2 regions of the Rhizobium sp. 01L419 genome follow, and region 2 is predicted to be linked to the other one. Evidence: predicted binding sites of a transcription regulator. Region 2 holds the regulator's gene; the other holds the start of a gene.
The links. Region 2 encodes PhoB, which activates phosphate uptake and scavenging genes when phosphate is short. Its sites were predicted from a motif close to TGTCATNNANCTGTCAT; they were not measured.

Region 1 (7,788 bases), 350 kb from region 2:
ATGAAATCTTCCCGCATGTCGAGACCATCGAGGGTCGCGTTGCAGCCGAGCAGATCCTCTGCGGCCGCGGCATCGTCAACCTCTACCGCGCCATCTGTGCAGCCGATGGCGTCGAGCCGACAATGAACGATCCGGCGGATATCACATCGCATGCACTCGCCGGCAGTGACAAGGTCGCGGTCGAAACCGTCTCGTTGTTTGCCACCTATCTCGGCCGCGTGGCGGGCGACATGGCGCTGGTGTTCATGGCCCGCGGCGGCGTCTATCTCTCGGGCGGCATCTCGCAGAAGATCCTGCCGGCACTGAAAAAGCCGGAATTCCGGGCCGCCTTCGAAGACAAGGCGCCGCATTCGGCCCTGCTGCGCACCATCCCGACCTATGTCGTGACGCATCCGCTCGCAGCACTATCAGGGCTTTCCTCCTATGCGCGCATGCCCGCAAATTTCGGTGTTTCGACGGATGGCCGGCGCTGGCGGGCTTGAGCCTGAAGCATAGTTTCAAGGCGTTAGAGCGTCCTTTGTGCGCCCCGATGGGACGCACGGCGCTCTAGCCAAAGCCCCCTCAACTCTTTATAGAGCCCGCGCATATGCGCGCCGCGCCTGCGGCATGCAGCCCTGAGACAGGAAGCCTATTTTTGGAAGCCGCCGATAGCAGAAAGCCACACGTCAACAGCGATACCGTGACGGGCATCCTGAAACGCATCATTGCGGAAAACGGCCGGGACCATCTATGGGGCTATGTCTTCGCAATCTCCTGCCTTGTCGTCATAGCGCTTTCGACGGCGTTCACGGCCTGGATCATGCGGGCGATCATTGACGAGGCCTTCGCCAACCGCCGCGCCGACGTCGTCTGGATCATCTGTCTTTCGATCTTCATCGCCTTCGTGCTGCGCGGTTTTGCGAGCTACGGGCAAGGCGTTGCCCTTTCAAGGATCGGCAACGATATCGTCGCGCGCTATCAGCGACGTATCTATTCGCATCTGATGACGCTCTCGGTCGGCTACTTCAACGAGTCTCGCTCCGCCCATATCGCCGCCCAGGTCAGCCAGAACGTTACCGGTATCCGCGACGTATTGAACCTCACCATCACGTCGACCGTGCGCGACCTCCTGACCTTCGTCTCGCTGATTGGCGTCATGGTCGTTCAGGACCCGCTGCTGAGCCTTGCCGTCTTCATTCTGGCGCCGCCGCTGCTCTATGCGCTGCGTTATGTTTCCAAGCGGCTGCGCTCGGCCACCCGCGAAGCGGTCGATCTCAACAGCCACGTTCTCGGCGCCATGCAGGAGACGATCCAGGGCATTTCCATCGTGAAAGCCTTCACGATGGAAGAGGCACTGGAAAACAAGGTCAACAAGCTGATCGGCGCCGCCGAAGGCCGGGCAAACCGTATCGCGCGGCTTTCCGAGCGCACCTCGCCGCTGACCGAAAGCTTTGCCGGCTTTGCCGTCGCCAGCGTGCTCGCCTATGCCGCCTATCGCTCGATCTACCAGGGTGTGCCGCCGGGCGCCTTCTTCTCCTTCGTCACGGCGCTGCTGCTCGCTTACGATCCGGCCCGGCGCCTCGCCCGCCTGCAGGTGCAGATGGAGCGCGCCATCGTCAACGCCCGAATGATCTACGAGCTGCTCGACATGGAACCGCGCCAGCGCGACCTGCCGGATGCCAAGCCGCTTGTTGTCACCGAAGCTAAGATCGAATTCCGCAACGTTTCCTTCGCCTATGGCAATGAACGCGTGCTTGACGGCGTGACGCTGACGGCCGAGGGTGGCAAGACGACGGCGCTCGTCGGTCCTTCGGGCGCCGGTAAATCGACCGTCATCAGCCTCATTCCACGCTTTTATGATCCGAAGGAAGGCGAGATCCTGATCGACGGACAGGATATCGCCCATATCACCAAGCGGTCACTGCGCCAGCAGCTCGCCTATGTCTCGCAGCAGCCCTACCTCTTCGAAGGCACGATCCGCGACAATATCCGTTACGGCCGTCCGGAAGCGAGTGACGAGGATATCGAGAAGGCAGCGCGGCTTGCCTATGCGCATGACTTCATCGTCGCGCAGCCGCAGGGCTATGATACGCCCGTCGGCGAAAACGGCGTGACCCTTTCCGGCGGCCAGCGCCAGCGGCTGTCGATCGCCCGCGCTCTGGTGCGCAACGCGCCGATCCTGCTTCTCGACGAGGCGACCTCGGCGCTCGATACTGAATCGGAAGCCGCCGTGCAGAAGGCGCTCGACGAGGCCATGACCGGCCGCACGGTCGTCGTCATCGCCCACCGTCTCTCGACCGTGGTGCGCGCCGACAAGATCATCGTGATGCAGCAGGGCCGCGTCGTCGAAGAAGGCAATCACGAGACGCTTGCGAAGGTCAGTGACGGACTTTACGCTCGCCTCAACAATCTGCAGAGGCCTTCGGCTTCTGATTCATACTGATCGGGATGACGGACTGACATGAGCGACGCTGCGATGAAACTGGTTGTGGTCGGAGCGGCGGGGCGCATGGGCCAGACGCTCATTCGTCTCATCCATTCCATCGACGGCGTGACGCTGCATGCAGCGGTCGCGCGGCCGGGATCGCCCTTCGTCGGCAAGGATGCCGGTGAAATCGCCGGTCTCGGCGCCAATGGTGTGATCATCGGCGACGATCCCCTGGCAGCGTTCCTGCATGCCGAGGGTGTGCTGGACTTCACGTCGCCCGCCACGTCAGTGGAATTTGCCGGACTGGCGGCGCAGGCTCGTATCGTTCATGTCGTCGGCACGACCGGCTGCTCCGATGAGCACAATGCAAAGATTGCGGCCGCCTCGCGCCATGCCCGCATCGTCCAATCGGGCAATATGAGTCTCGGGGTCAATCTGCTGAGCGTTTTCGTGCAGCAGGCGGCTCAGGCGCTCGATCCCGCCGACTGGGATATCGAAATTCTCGAGATGCATCACAAGCGCAAGGTCGACGCGCCCTCCGGAACCGCATTGCTGCTCGGCGAGGCAGCGGCAAAGGGCCGCAATATCGATCTTGCCGCGAAGTCCGTGCGCGTGCGCGACGGCCATACGGGGGCGCGGGAAGCCGGCACGATCGGCTTTGCGACGCTGCGCGGCGGCTCCGTCATCGGCGAGCATTCGGTGCTCTTTGCCGGCGAAGGCGAAACCGTTACGCTTTCGCATAGCGCAACCGACCGTTCAATTTTCGCGCGCGGCGCCATCAAGGCAGCCCTTTGGGGGCGCGACAAGAAACCGGGGCTCTATTCCATGCTCGACGTTCTCGGGCTTTCTTCCCATTGACCATTTCTCGGAGGCATTTTTCATGAGCGGTACCCTCGTCCTCGTTCGCCACGGCCAGAGCGACTGGAATCTCAAGAATCTCTTCACCGGCTGGAAGGACCCTGATCTGACTGAGCTCGGCATCCAGGAAGCCACGACCGGCGGCCAGGCGCTTGCCGACTACGGCATCAAGTTCGATATCGCCTTCACGTCCGTCCTGGTGCGCGCCCAGCACACGCTGAAGCTTGTCCTCGACAAGGTCGGTCAGCCTGATCTCGAGACGATCAGCGACCAGGCGCTCAACGAACGCGACTACGGCGATCTTTCCGGCCTCAACAAGGATGATGCCCGTGCCAAGTGGGGCGAAGAGCAGGTGCATGTCTGGCGCCGCTCCTATGACGTTCCGCCTCCTGGCGGCGAAAGCCTGCGCGACACCGGCGCCCGCGTCTGGCCTTACTATCTGACGGAAATCCTTCCGCGCGTCCTGCGCGGCGAAAAGGTGCTGGTTGCCGCGCACGGCAATTCGCTGCGTTCGCTCGTCATGGTTCTCGACCGCCTTACCCGCGAGCAGGTTCTTTCGCTGAATCTGGCGACGGGTGTGCCCATAGTCTACAAGCTGAAGGCAGACTCGACCGTCGCCTCCAAGGAAGTGCTTGGCGACATGTCCGGCGCGCACTGATCGCGACCAGGCATCGATAGGTTCAGGGCCGGGCTCGCGCCCGGCCTTTTTCGTTTTCAGTTCTCAATGGTGAACTGCACCCGGTCGGCGGCAAAGCGGCTGATCGAATATTGCACCGGCACGCCTTCCAGATCGGTGTTCATCGCCTTGGTGATCAGCAGCACGGCGCCCGGCGTCAGCTCCAGGTCGGCGATGTCGCCGGAATCGGCGTGGGTGGCGGTGATCTCGGTCGTGGCGCGCACATAGTCCGACAGTCCGAGGGCGGCAAAAGCCTTGGTGATCGATTCCGTCTTGCGATAGATCTCGCCGATGCCGGCAAAACGGGCGGCCGGGAACCAACTCGTGCCGCGGGCGACAGGCCGTTTATCCGCATCACGCACCGTTTCCAGCCGGATGACAGGCGTACCCTGTTCGATGCGCAACCAGCGGGCGACCTCGGCGTCGGCGACCTCCTCTGCATGGCCGAGCAGGAGCGCATGCGTTTCGCGCGCCTGGTCCCTGAGGCCATCTGTAAAGCGTGTCCGGCGGCTGATCGGGAAGTTCAGGCGCTCCTTGCGCTCGATCAGCGTGCCACGACCCTGCACAGCCCGCACGATGCCTTCTTGGGCAAGCGCGGCCAACGCGCTGCGCACGGTATGCCTGTTGACGCCGAACTGCGTCGCGAGAGCGGTTTCCGGCGGCACCATGCCAGTCGCATCGTATGCGCCGCTGCCGATCGCCTCGCGGATCCTGTCGGCGATCTGCCGCCAGAGCGCTACGCCCGTCTGCCGCTGCACCTGCTTTATGCCTGCCATTACACCCCTTCCCTGATCATTTCGTGGCCCGAACCTCTTCAAGCCCGGCCAATTTTGGACGTGTCGTGTCACACGCTTGTCACCTCGCCGATTTAGGGATAGGTATAACTTGTATGGTTGTCTATATCAATAGATATTTCGAGGAAAAGACGATGACGGCAGCAGAGAAGACAGACCCTGCGGCGCAGACAAACAACGGGCGCAAACGCACCGTCGATCTGCTGGCGCGCGCTGAGAGGCAGGAATTGCTGGCGGCGTGGGATGCGCTTGCCGAAAAGCCGGCGGCGCAGCCGGTGCGCGGCCCGGAAACGGGCCTCGTCATGGTTCGCGGCCGCATCGGCGGCGGCGGCGCGCCCTTCAATCTCGGCGAGGTGACAGTGACGCGCGCGACGGTGCGCCTTGCTTCCGGCTCCGTTGGCCATGCGCAGGCGCTCGGAACCGACCGCGAGAAGGCACGGCTTTCGGCGATCTTCGATGCGCTCTGGCAGGAGGAAGCCACCAAGGGCTTCGTCGAGGACAGGCTGCTGTCACCTATCGCCAGCCGCATAACCGCCGAGGCCGGTCGCAAGGCCGAGGAGACGGCCGCGACCCGCGTCGATTTCTTCACCATGGTGCGGGGAGACAACTGAATGAGCGCCAAGACCGATGTTCTGACCGGCGGCTTTGCCGAGCCGGTATTCGAGGCCCAAAGCGTGTTCAAGATGCTGATGGACGGCATGGCCCGGCCCGGCACGATCCAGACCGTCGCAGCCGAAGTGACGGCGCCCGCACCGCTCGGCATTGCCGCCGGCGCGATCGGCCTGACGCTCTGCGACCACGACACGCCCGTCTGGCTTTCGGCCGGACTTGCCAAGTCGGCGATCCCGGAATGGCTGGGCTTCCACACCAGCGCCCCGCTGACGGCCGAGAAGGCCGAGGCGCGCTTCGCCTTCGTCGAGGCCGGCACGATGATCTCCACCTTCGGCCTGTTTGCCGCCGGCACGCAGGAATATCCCGATCGCTCCACGACAGTGGTGATCGAGCTTGCCGATCTCGAAGGCGGACGCCGCCTGGCGCTGATGGGTCCGGGCATCCAGAGCGTGACCGAGATCGCGCCTGTCGGCCTGCCGGAAACGTTCCTGCGCCTCTGGACGGAAAACCGCGCCCTCTTCCCGCGCGGCATCGACATCGTGCTGACGGCGGGCAAGCGTTTCCTCTGCCTGCCGCGCACCACCAAGATCACAGCAACGGAGATCTGAGCTCATGTATGTTGCCGTCAAGGGTGGCGAGGCCGCCATCGCCAATGCTCACCGCCTGCTCGCCGACCGCCGGCGCGGCGACCGTTCCGTGCCGGCGATCGGCATCGAGCAGATCGTCGAACAGCTTGCCCTCGCCGTCGATCGCGTCATGGCCGAAGCCTCGCTCTACGACCGCACGCTCGCAGCCCTTGCCGTACGCCAGTCGCGCGGCGACATGATCGAGGCGATCTTCCTGCTGCGCGCCTACCGCACGACGCTGCCGCGCTTCGGCTATTCCAAGCCGCTCGACACCGCCAATATGCAGATCGAACGCCGCATCTCGGCCACCTACAAGGATCTTCCGGGCGGCCAGCTGCTCGGGCCCACCTTCGACTATACGCACCGCCTGCTCGATCCCTCGCTCTTGACGGATGAAGCCGTGGAAGAGCCGGCGCAGCGCGAAGCCGAGACCGGCCGCGTCATGCGCGTCTCCGAAATCCTCGGTCAGGAAGGCCTGATCGAAAATGACGGTGAGCTTCCTGAGGACCACGAAACGGGCGACCTGACGCGCGAACCGATGGAATTCCCGATGACGCGGGATCTTCGTCTGCAGGCGCTTGCTCGCGGCGACGAGGGTTTCCTGCTGGCTCTCGGCTATTCCACCCAGCGCGGCTATGGCCGCAATCACCCCTTCACCGGTGAAATCCGCATCGGGGAAGTCGAGGTGGAGTTCGATGTGCCGGAACTCGGCTTTGCCGTTTCACTTGGAACGATCCAGCTTACCGAATGCCAGATGGTCAACCAGTTCAAGGGTTCGGCCAAGGCGCCGCCGCAGTTCACCCGCGGCTATGGCCTGGTCTTCGGCCAGAGCGAGCGCAAGGCGATGGCCATGTCGCTTGTCGATCGCGCATTGCGAGCTGAAGAGCTTGGCGAGGACATCACCGCGCCGGCACAGGACGAAGAATTCGTCATTTCCCATTCCGACAATGTGCAGGCGACTGGCTTCGTCGAGCACCTGAAGCTTCCGCATTATGTGGACTTCCAGGCCGAACTCGACCTCGTCCGCCGCATGCGCCGCGAATTCGAAGCCGCCCGCAACAGCGGCGAGACCCAAAAGGAGGCAGCCGAATGAGTGATCTCGCCACCTACAATTTCGCCTATCTCGACGAACAGACCAAGCGCATGATCCGCCGCGCGATCCTGAAGGCGATCGCCATTCCCGGCTATCAGGTACCCTTTGCGTCAAGAGAAATGCCGATGCCTTACGGCTGGGGTACCGGCGGTGTGCAGGTAACAGCCTCGATCATCGGACCTGAGGACGTTCTCAAGGTCATCGACCAGGGCGCCGACGACACGACGAATGCCGTCTCCATCCGCGCCTTCTTCCAGAAGGTCGCCAATGTCGCGGTCACGACGCACACCAAGGATGCGACGATCATTCAGACACGCCACCGCATTCCTGAGGACAAGCTCGGAGCGGGCCAGGTTCTCGTCTACCAGGTGCCGATCCCGGAACCGCTGCGCTTCCTCGAACCACGCGAGACAGAAACACGCAAGATGCATGCGCTGGAAGAATACGGCCTCATGCATGTGAAGCTCTACGAGGATATCGCCCGCAACGGCCGTATCGCCACGACCTATGCCTATCCGGTCAAGGTTCATGGCCGCTATGTCATGGATCCCTCGCCGACGCCGAAATTCGATAATCCGAAGATGCACAGGTCGGAAGCGCTGCAGCTTTTCGGCGCCGGGCGCGAAAAGCGCATCTATGCCGTGCCGCCCTATACCGACGTCGTCAGCCTGGACTTCGAGGACCATCCCTTCGAGATCCAGCGCTTCGGCAAGCCTTGTGCG
Region 2 (7,788 bases):
CGCTGGACCAGAAAATGAGCAACGTCCCGTATAAGATGATCGGTCAGGATGTCTCCGTTTATTACGGCGAGAAGCGTGCGCTTTTCGATGTCAATCTGAACGTCCGCGAAAACACCGTGACCGCCCTGATCGGCCCCTCGGGCTGCGGCAAGTCCACCTTCCTGCGATCGCTGAACCGCATGAACGACACGATCGACGGCTGCCGCGTCACCGGCAAGATCACGCTCGATAGCGACGACATCTACGATCCCGACATCGACGTCGTCGAACTTCGCGCCCGCGTCGGCATGGTCTTCCAGAAGCCGAACCCGTTCCCGAAGACGATCTATGAAAACGTTTCTTACGGCCCGCGCATCCATGGCCTTGCCAAGTCCAAGGCCGACCTCGACCAGATCGTCGAGACCAGCCTGCAGCGCGCCGGCCTCTGGAACGAGGTCAAGGACCGCGTGCATGAATCCGGCACCGGCCTTTCCGGCGGTCAGCAGCAGCGTCTGTGCATCGCACGCGCCGTTGCCGTCAGCCCGGAAGTCATCCTGATGGACGAGCCCTGCTCGGCGCTCGACCCGATCGCAACTGCCAAGGTCGAAGAGCTGATCCACGAGCTGCGTGAAAACTACACGATCGTCATCGTGACGCATTCCATGCAGCAGGCCGCTCGCGTATCGCAGCGCACGGCCATGTTCCACCTCGGCAACCTGGTCGAGGAGAACGATACCGACAAGATGTTCACCAACCCGGACGATCCGCGTACCCAGGACTACATCATGGGTCGCTTCGGCTGATTTTGGCGATGTGAAGCCTTCCCGATTTCGAGGACAAAGCCCCATGGCATCAACACATATTTTCTCTGCTTACGATGACGATCTGAAATTCCTGTCCCGGCGCATTTCCGAGATGGGTGGCCTTGCCGAACAGATGGGCGGCGACGCTGTCCGCGCGCTCGTCAACGGCGATACCGCGCTTGCTCAGAAGGTCATTTCCGACGATGTGATCCTCGATCACGCCGAGCGCGAGATCAACGACAAGGCGATCGTCACGATCGCCCGTCGCCAGCCGATGGCCTCCGACCTTCGCGAGATCATGGGTTCGATCCGCATCGCCGCCGACCTCGAGCGCGTCGGCGATCTCGGCAAGAACACGGCAAAGCGCGTCATCGCGGTGCAGAGCACCGGCGTTCCGCGCAAGCTCGCCCGCGGCCTCGAGCATCTCTCCGAACTGGCGCTCGTCCAGCTCAAGGAAGTGCTCGACGTCTACACCAATCGTTCAGCTGACAAGGCGAATGCGATCCGCGAACGCGACGACGAGATCGACGCGATGTACACTTCGCTGTTCCGCGAACTCCTGACCTACATGATGGAAGATCCGCGCAACATCACGAGCTGCACGCATCTTCTCTTCTGCGCCAAGAACATCGAGCGCATCGGCGACCATGCAACCAACATCGCCGAGACGATCTACTACATGGCAACCGGCGCCCAGCCGGAGGGCGAACGTCCGAAGGACGACAGCTCCAATACCGTTGGTGCGGTGACGGAGTAATCCGGACCTGCCGATTGCGTGCGCGCCCCGCGCTGGGGCGCGCAAGGGTCGCAGCCAATTCCGAGTTCCTGCATGGTCCCTTGCTTAAATCACCCCCGGTTTAAGGATCATGCATTAGGAGACTGACACGCATGATCCCAAGAGTTGCAGTTGTTGAAGATGAAGAGGCACTCAGCGTGCTTCTCCGCTACAATCTCGAGGCTGAAGGTTTCGAGGTGGATACGATCCTCCGTGGCGACGAGGCCGAAATCCGGCTTCAGGAGCGCACCCCGGACCTGCTCATCCTTGACTGGATGCTGCCGGGCGTTTCCGGCATCGAGCTCTGCCGCCGGCTGCGCATGCGGCCGGAAACCGAGCGTCTGCCGATCATCATGCTGACGGCACGCGGCGAAGAGAGCGAGCGCGTTCGCGGTCTCTCGACCGGCGCGGATGACTATGTCGTCAAGCCCTTCTCCACGCCGGAACTCGTTGCCCGCGTCAAGGCGATGCTGCGACGCGCCCGTCCGGAGGTTCTCTCCACCGTTTTGAAATGTGGTGATATCGAGCTCGATCGCGAAACCCATCGCGTCCATCGCAAGAGCCGCGAAGTCCGCCTCGGCCCGACCGAATTCCGCCTCTTGGAATTCCTGATGTCGTCGCCGGGCAGGGTCTTCTCCCGCTCGCAGCTTCTCGATGGCGTCTGGGGTCACGATATCTACGTGGATGAACGCACCGTCGACGTCCATGTCGGCCGCCTGCGCAAGGCGCTGAATTTCTCCAACATGCAGGATGTCATCCGCACCGTCCGCGGCGCGGGATATTCCATGGAAGCCTGATCCGAGTGATCGGAGGTCACGAACGGGTCGCTCGGGTTTTCCCGGGCGGCCCGTTTGTTTGTTCGGGTGGGCTTTTTAAGAGTAGGCGTTGCCTTGCTGACACCTTGACCGACATGCCCCTTGCATCGCGAGGGCTCAAGCGATGACGGGGACATCTGCTATGCGCCGATTGCGAACATTCTCTGAGCCTTGAGCATCGACTGATTTGGGGCCGGAAGGGGACTGTCGGCTTGCTGGCGTTAGCCAATCGAAGCCGTCACCAAGATGAGCGTGAGCTCTGCTATGGAACTTCAGCATATCGGATGATGCTCTGATTTTGTACGTTGGCGACTAATTCATCAGAACGAGACAAAAATCGGCGGAGCAAAGGTGAGGAATTTGAATCGTTGTATCCTAAGGTGAGATCAATTGTCGGAGGCACACCCTCAAGTGCTCTAGCAACGACATTTGGCGTCAGCATATTTTGCGCATAAAGCGGAATAAGCGTTATTCCACCTGTAGACACGACGAGCGACATTGCTGATGGCAGGCCTTCACCTTCGTACTCTGCCTTGAGTGTGATCCCAACGTTCGACGCGTACTCCTGGATCAGGGATTGCAATACCGGAGAAATTCTAGCCGAACTGACGTAAGTTTCGCGGGCAAGATCCTGTGGCCGGATCTTTTTCTGCGACGTCAAGCGATGGTCAGCCGGCAGCACGGCGATCAGTGGCTCCTTGGCTAAAAACTTGAACGACACACCAACACTCTGCGTCTCGGGGCGAAGGAAAGCGACGTCCAGCTTGCCTCGCATCAGCGCCAGAGCAAGGTCCGGGGAAGACTGACTGGACAATATGATTTCAACCTCCGGCGCTTCCTCACGAATAATGCGCAGTGCGTGGGGTAGCCACACGACCTCTTGCCCTGCGAGAAAACCGATAGTGAACGACTGCTTTTGCGGCTGTTCTGCCCGCCGGGCCCCTTCCGCAGCCGCCTCGACTTGCAACAACGCCAGCCGCGCGTGATCAAGAAACACTTTACCGGCGGCAGTGAGCGTCACGCCGCGCGGCTGCCGTTCCAGCAGTTTTACACCGACTTCGGTTTCCAGATCGCGAATTTGCCTGCTGAGTGAGGGCTGGGAAGTGTGTAGCCGCCGCTCGGCTGCGGTCAGTAAGCTTCCCTCTTCCGCAACAGCAATAAAATAACGCAAATGCCTGAGTTCCATCGCGTCCTCGCTATGCCTTTAAGGCATAGCTCGAACGTACAAGGTATTTGTCCTTGATAAAAGGGGGATTTAATTAACGCCGCAATCTAGGGACATAGTCGAACGCCTCACCGGAAGTATTTCGCAGTGAACTGTGTCCAGTCAGAGAAGGAAAGCTAAATGTCTAAAAGCCTACCTGTCGTGACCTGCAATCATCGGCGCTGACCTACATTATGTGAGACTGACCAATTCTTGTGTCGGATCATGTGCCTAGGCCTCGAAAGTTGAGGCATGCGTGGCAATCTTGCGTCGGCTATTGCAATAGCGCGTGGATGAATGGCTTTATTTAGTGATTTATTATCTTCGAATGAATGTTTAACAGCGCAGATGGAGCGACGCGATGCCTACAATCACGACTAAAGACGGCGTAAACATCTTCTACAAAGACTGGGGCACAGGCCAGCCGATCGTTTTCAGCCACGGCTGGCCGCTGACAGCGGATGACTGGGACGCCCAGATGATGTTCTTCCTTCATCACGGCTACAGGGTGATCGCCCACGACCGGCGCGGCCACGGCCGGTCCGACCAGCCCGGCACCGGCAACGACATGGATCACTGGGTTGCCGACCTCGCGGCGCTGACCGACCATCTCAACCTGCGCGACGCGATCCATATCGGGCACTCGACAGGTGGCGGTGAGGTGGCTCGCTATGTCGCTCGCCACCAGGAGCGCGTCGCGAAGGCGGTGCTGGTCGCTTCGCTGACGCCGAACATGTACCGGAGCGCGGAAAATCCGTCCGGTCAACCGCCGGAGTGGTTCGAAGCGATCCGGGCAGGCATGCTGGGCAACCGGGCGGAGTTCTACCGTTTCGTCCCTGAGAATCCGTTCTACGGCTACAACCTCGATGGGGCCAAGCCTTCGGAGGCAATCATTGCGAACTGGTGGCGCCAGGGCATGGCCGGTGGTGCCCTGGCTCACTACGCGACTGTCGACTCTTGGCTGGAAGATTATACCGAAGACCTCAAGAAGATCACCGTGCCGGTGCTGGTGATGCATGGCGAGGCCGATCAAGTCGTCCCCTTCGCAAGTTCCGTGCCGCGTGCGGTCAACTTGCTTAAGAACGGATCGCTGAAGACCTATCCGGGCTACCCCCATGGCATGCTGACCACGCATGCGGATGTCCTCAACCCCGACCTGCTCTCGTTCATCAGGTCTTGACGACATCGACGGGACGTTCTGTCACCCGGCAGTGCCGGGTGACACCTGTTGGTGCCTGGTACGGGGAGCGTTCCCGGAGGGTGCTTCCGACAGTGGCAATTTGCTTTGCTTGGTGAGAAGCGAAAGATGCGACTTGTCGCGCTTAAATTTTTCGTTGCGGTGGCCGATTACTCCACCGGCCGAAATGGCTCGGCATCTCGGCTTCGACATCTGGAAATAAGAGCGGGGGATGTCCGTCGATTTAATGTCAGGAGCACCGCCAGCTTCCGAAGTGCTCAATATAGGCTCGTTTTTCGGCTTCCGGCCTTTAGGTAATTTCAGGTTGGCGTTGCTGTCGTCTTTGAACTTTATGGCGCTCAGCTCGATGGCAGCTTCTGGGACGCTGACGATTGTGTCTGAACGGCTGAAATGATGGCGCGAAGCTGCCCCTGAGAAAACTCTTTGGTATGTCCGCTTAGAGCCAACAGAAGGATTTAAGCACTTATTGCCCTGCCTAGTAATTCTACGGCAAGAGTTCACCGCTCCGCGTCGGCCTGTGGTCGTTGACGACGGCGCTGAGCTTGCACGTCTTGATCAGCGAGGCAATGATCGCCCCGTTCCGCCCCAGCGTCATGGCCGGCGAAACTGCGTTCTTGCGATCAAGGCGGCGCCATCGTTCGCCAGGCAGGTGGTTCAGCCTCAGGCGATAAAGCCAAAAAAATAGCCCCTCCACGCTTTCGCTAGGAGGGGCCATGGATGCTGCTTTTTGCAGGCGCTTGTCAGGCTGCCCGGACGGCTGCCCTGCGGCGCTCGCTGACCGGCTGGTAGGCGAGGCGCTGGTGATAGTTGCAATAAGGCGAGGAATCCGTGGAGTCGCAGCCGCAGAAATAGAAGTCGTCCTTCAGCGGATCGCCGACCGGCCACTTGCAGGTGCGCTCGGTCAGTTCCGTCAGGCCAAGGCGGCGGGAGATCGGCACGACCACATTCTTGGCCGGCACATATTCCATTTCCTCGACCGTTTCGATCTCGATCTCTTCCTTCAGCATCGTTGCGCCCTGCTGGCGGGTCACGGTGCGGGTGGTGGCGAGGCGAGATGCGTAGTTCGGGGCCCGCGGAGCCGACGTATTGCGCTTCGGTGCGCGCGCAGCGGTCGCCGTGCCGCCGGCCTTGGCGCGGCCGGGAAGACTGAGCCGGTGAACCTTGCCGATAACAGCGTTTCTACTCACTCCGCCAAGCTGCGCAGCGATCTGGCTGGCGCTCAGCCCTTCCGACCAAAGCTTCTTGAGCTTCTCGACACGCTCGTCTGTCCAGTTCATTGCCCTGTCTCCGCCTTTCGCGTTGGTGATGGCAGAATCCCTCACCGTTGCCCCGAAAGCCTCCGAAGCAAGAAACGCCTGATCAATTTTGGTGACTAGTTCCGCCGCATGCAGTCTAGTAATTGAACTTTAACCTAGTGTGAGCCTGACTCTGTGACAAGAGTCGCAGGAATCCGATGAATCCGAATTCGGGGTTTTCCCCAACTTGCTTCCCCGGCGAGTCATTTCTGCAACATTAGCTGTTGATAGACCTGAAAAGCCCATTAGGCGCTTGACGCATGCGCTAAATCCTCAGTTTTGTTGACATCGCACTGCGAAAAGGAAATAGTGCCTGAGAAGCCGCCGCAAGGCGGCATTTTTAATTTTTCGGGCCTGGTTTTCTTAGCCGGAGTCCATTGTTTCAGAGCCTGACCAGGAGATTGCGCCATGGCTGAAGCCTCGCCGCTTTATGATACCTATTCTCGTGCCCCGCTGCGGTTCGAGCGAGGCGAAGGCGTGTGGCTGATCACCGAAACTGGCGAGCGATATCTGGATTTCGGCGCGGGCGTTGCCGTCACATCCGTGGGGCATGGCAATCCGCAGGTTGTGGCCGCCCTCAAGGATCAGGCCGACAAGGTCTGGCATCTCTCCAATATCTATGAAGTGCCGGGGCAGGAGAAGCTTGCCAAGCGCCTGACGGATGCCACTTTCGCAGACAAGGTGTTTTTCACCAATTCCGGCGCCGAGGCTCTCGAATGCGCCATCAAGACTGCGCGCCGTTACCAGTTCTCCAAGGGGCATCCCGAGCGCTTTCACATCATCACTTTCGAAGGCGCCTTCCACGGCCGCACGCTGGCGACCATCGCCGCCGGCGGTCAGGAGAAATACCTCGAAGGTTTCGGCCCCAAGGCTCCCGGCTTCGATCAGGTGCCTTTCGGCGATATCGAGGCCGTCCGTGCGGCAATCACCGATAATACGGCCGGCATCCTCATCGAGCCGGTGCAGGGCGAGGGCGGTGTCCGCCCGGCGACCCCGGAATTCATGAAGGCGCTTCGCCAGCTTTGCGACGAGCATGGCCTGCTGCTGATCCTCGACGAGGTCCAGACCGGCGTCGGCCGTACCGGCAGGCTCTTCGCCTATGAATGGTCGGGTATAACGCCTGACATCATGGCAGTCGCCAAGGGCATCGGCGGCGGCTTTCCGCTCGGGGCCTGCCTCGCAACGGCAGAAGCTGCTTCCGGCATGAAGGCCGGCACGCACGGCTCCACCTATGGCGGCAACCCGCTGGCCATGGCTGTCGGCAGTGCGGTGCTGGATATCATCCTGGCCGATGGCTTCCTGCAGCATGTGCGCGATATCACCCTCGTCTTCCGTCAGGGCCTCGCCTCGCTCAAGGATCGTTATCCCGATGTCATCGAGGATATCAGAGGCGAAGGCCTGATGCTCGGCATCAAGGCTGCCATCCCTTCGGCGGAGCTTCTGAAGGAAATCCGCGCAGCCCACCTTCTGGCGATCCCGGCAGGCGACAATGTCATCCGTCTGCTGCCGCCGCTGGTCGTAACCGCGGAAGAGGCGCGCGAGGGGATTTCCCGCCTCGAACGCGCTGCCGAAAATATCCGTGCCGCCAAGGTCAAGAAGACCGCTTGATAGGACAATGCCCCGCCCGCTGGCGGGCGTAGCAGGTAACGAACAATGGCTTCCCCCAAACACTTCCTCGATCTCTCCGCCGTCACCACATCCGACCTCAGAACCATCATG

Region 1: phnF (phosphonate metabolism transcriptional regulator PhnF) is a predicted target of PhoB. The motif match lies at 4,784-4,800, and genes of this name have one in related genera.

Annotation. Positions count from the first base shown of each region.
Region 1 is NZ_JBFTSM010000003.1:476,410-484,197, forward strand. Features, by position in the region: gene AC1DUP_RS09370 (glucokinase) at 1-482, shown strand, start outside; gene AC1DUP_RS09375 (ABC transporter ATP-binding protein) at 635-2,422, shown strand; gene dapB (4-hydroxy-tetrahydrodipicolinate reductase) at 2,441-3,265, shown strand; gene AC1DUP_RS09385 (2,3-bisphosphoglycerate-dependent phosphoglycerate mutase) at 3,288-3,923, shown strand; gene phnF (phosphonate metabolism transcriptional regulator PhnF) at 3,980-4,717, opposite strand; gene phnG (phosphonate C-P lyase system protein PhnG) at 4,870-5,346, shown strand; gene phnH (phosphonate C-P lyase system protein PhnH) at 5,347-5,955, shown strand; gene AC1DUP_RS09405 (carbon-phosphorus lyase complex subunit) at 5,960-7,066, shown strand; gene AC1DUP_RS09410 (alpha-D-ribose 1-methylphosphonate 5-phosphate C-P-lyase PhnJ) at 7,063-7,788, shown strand, end outside.
Region 2 is NZ_JBFTSM010000003.1:124,646-132,433, reverse strand. Features, by position in the region: gene pstB (phosphate ABC transporter ATP-binding protein PstB) at 1-782, shown strand, start outside; gene phoU (phosphate signaling complex protein PhoU) at 826-1,539, shown strand; gene phoB (phosphate regulon transcriptional regulator PhoB) at 1,671-2,354, shown strand; gene AC1DUP_RS07605 (LysR family transcriptional regulator) at 2,635-3,558, opposite strand; gene AC1DUP_RS07600 (alpha/beta fold hydrolase) at 3,938-4,756, shown strand; gene AC1DUP_RS07595 (hypothetical protein) at 4,986-5,168, shown strand; gene AC1DUP_RS07590 (hypothetical protein) at 5,259-5,489, opposite strand; gene AC1DUP_RS07585 (GcrA family cell cycle regulator) at 5,515-6,051, opposite strand; gene AC1DUP_RS07580 (acetylornithine transaminase) at 6,478-7,677, shown strand; gene argF (ornithine carbamoyltransferase) at 7,723-7,788, shown strand, end outside.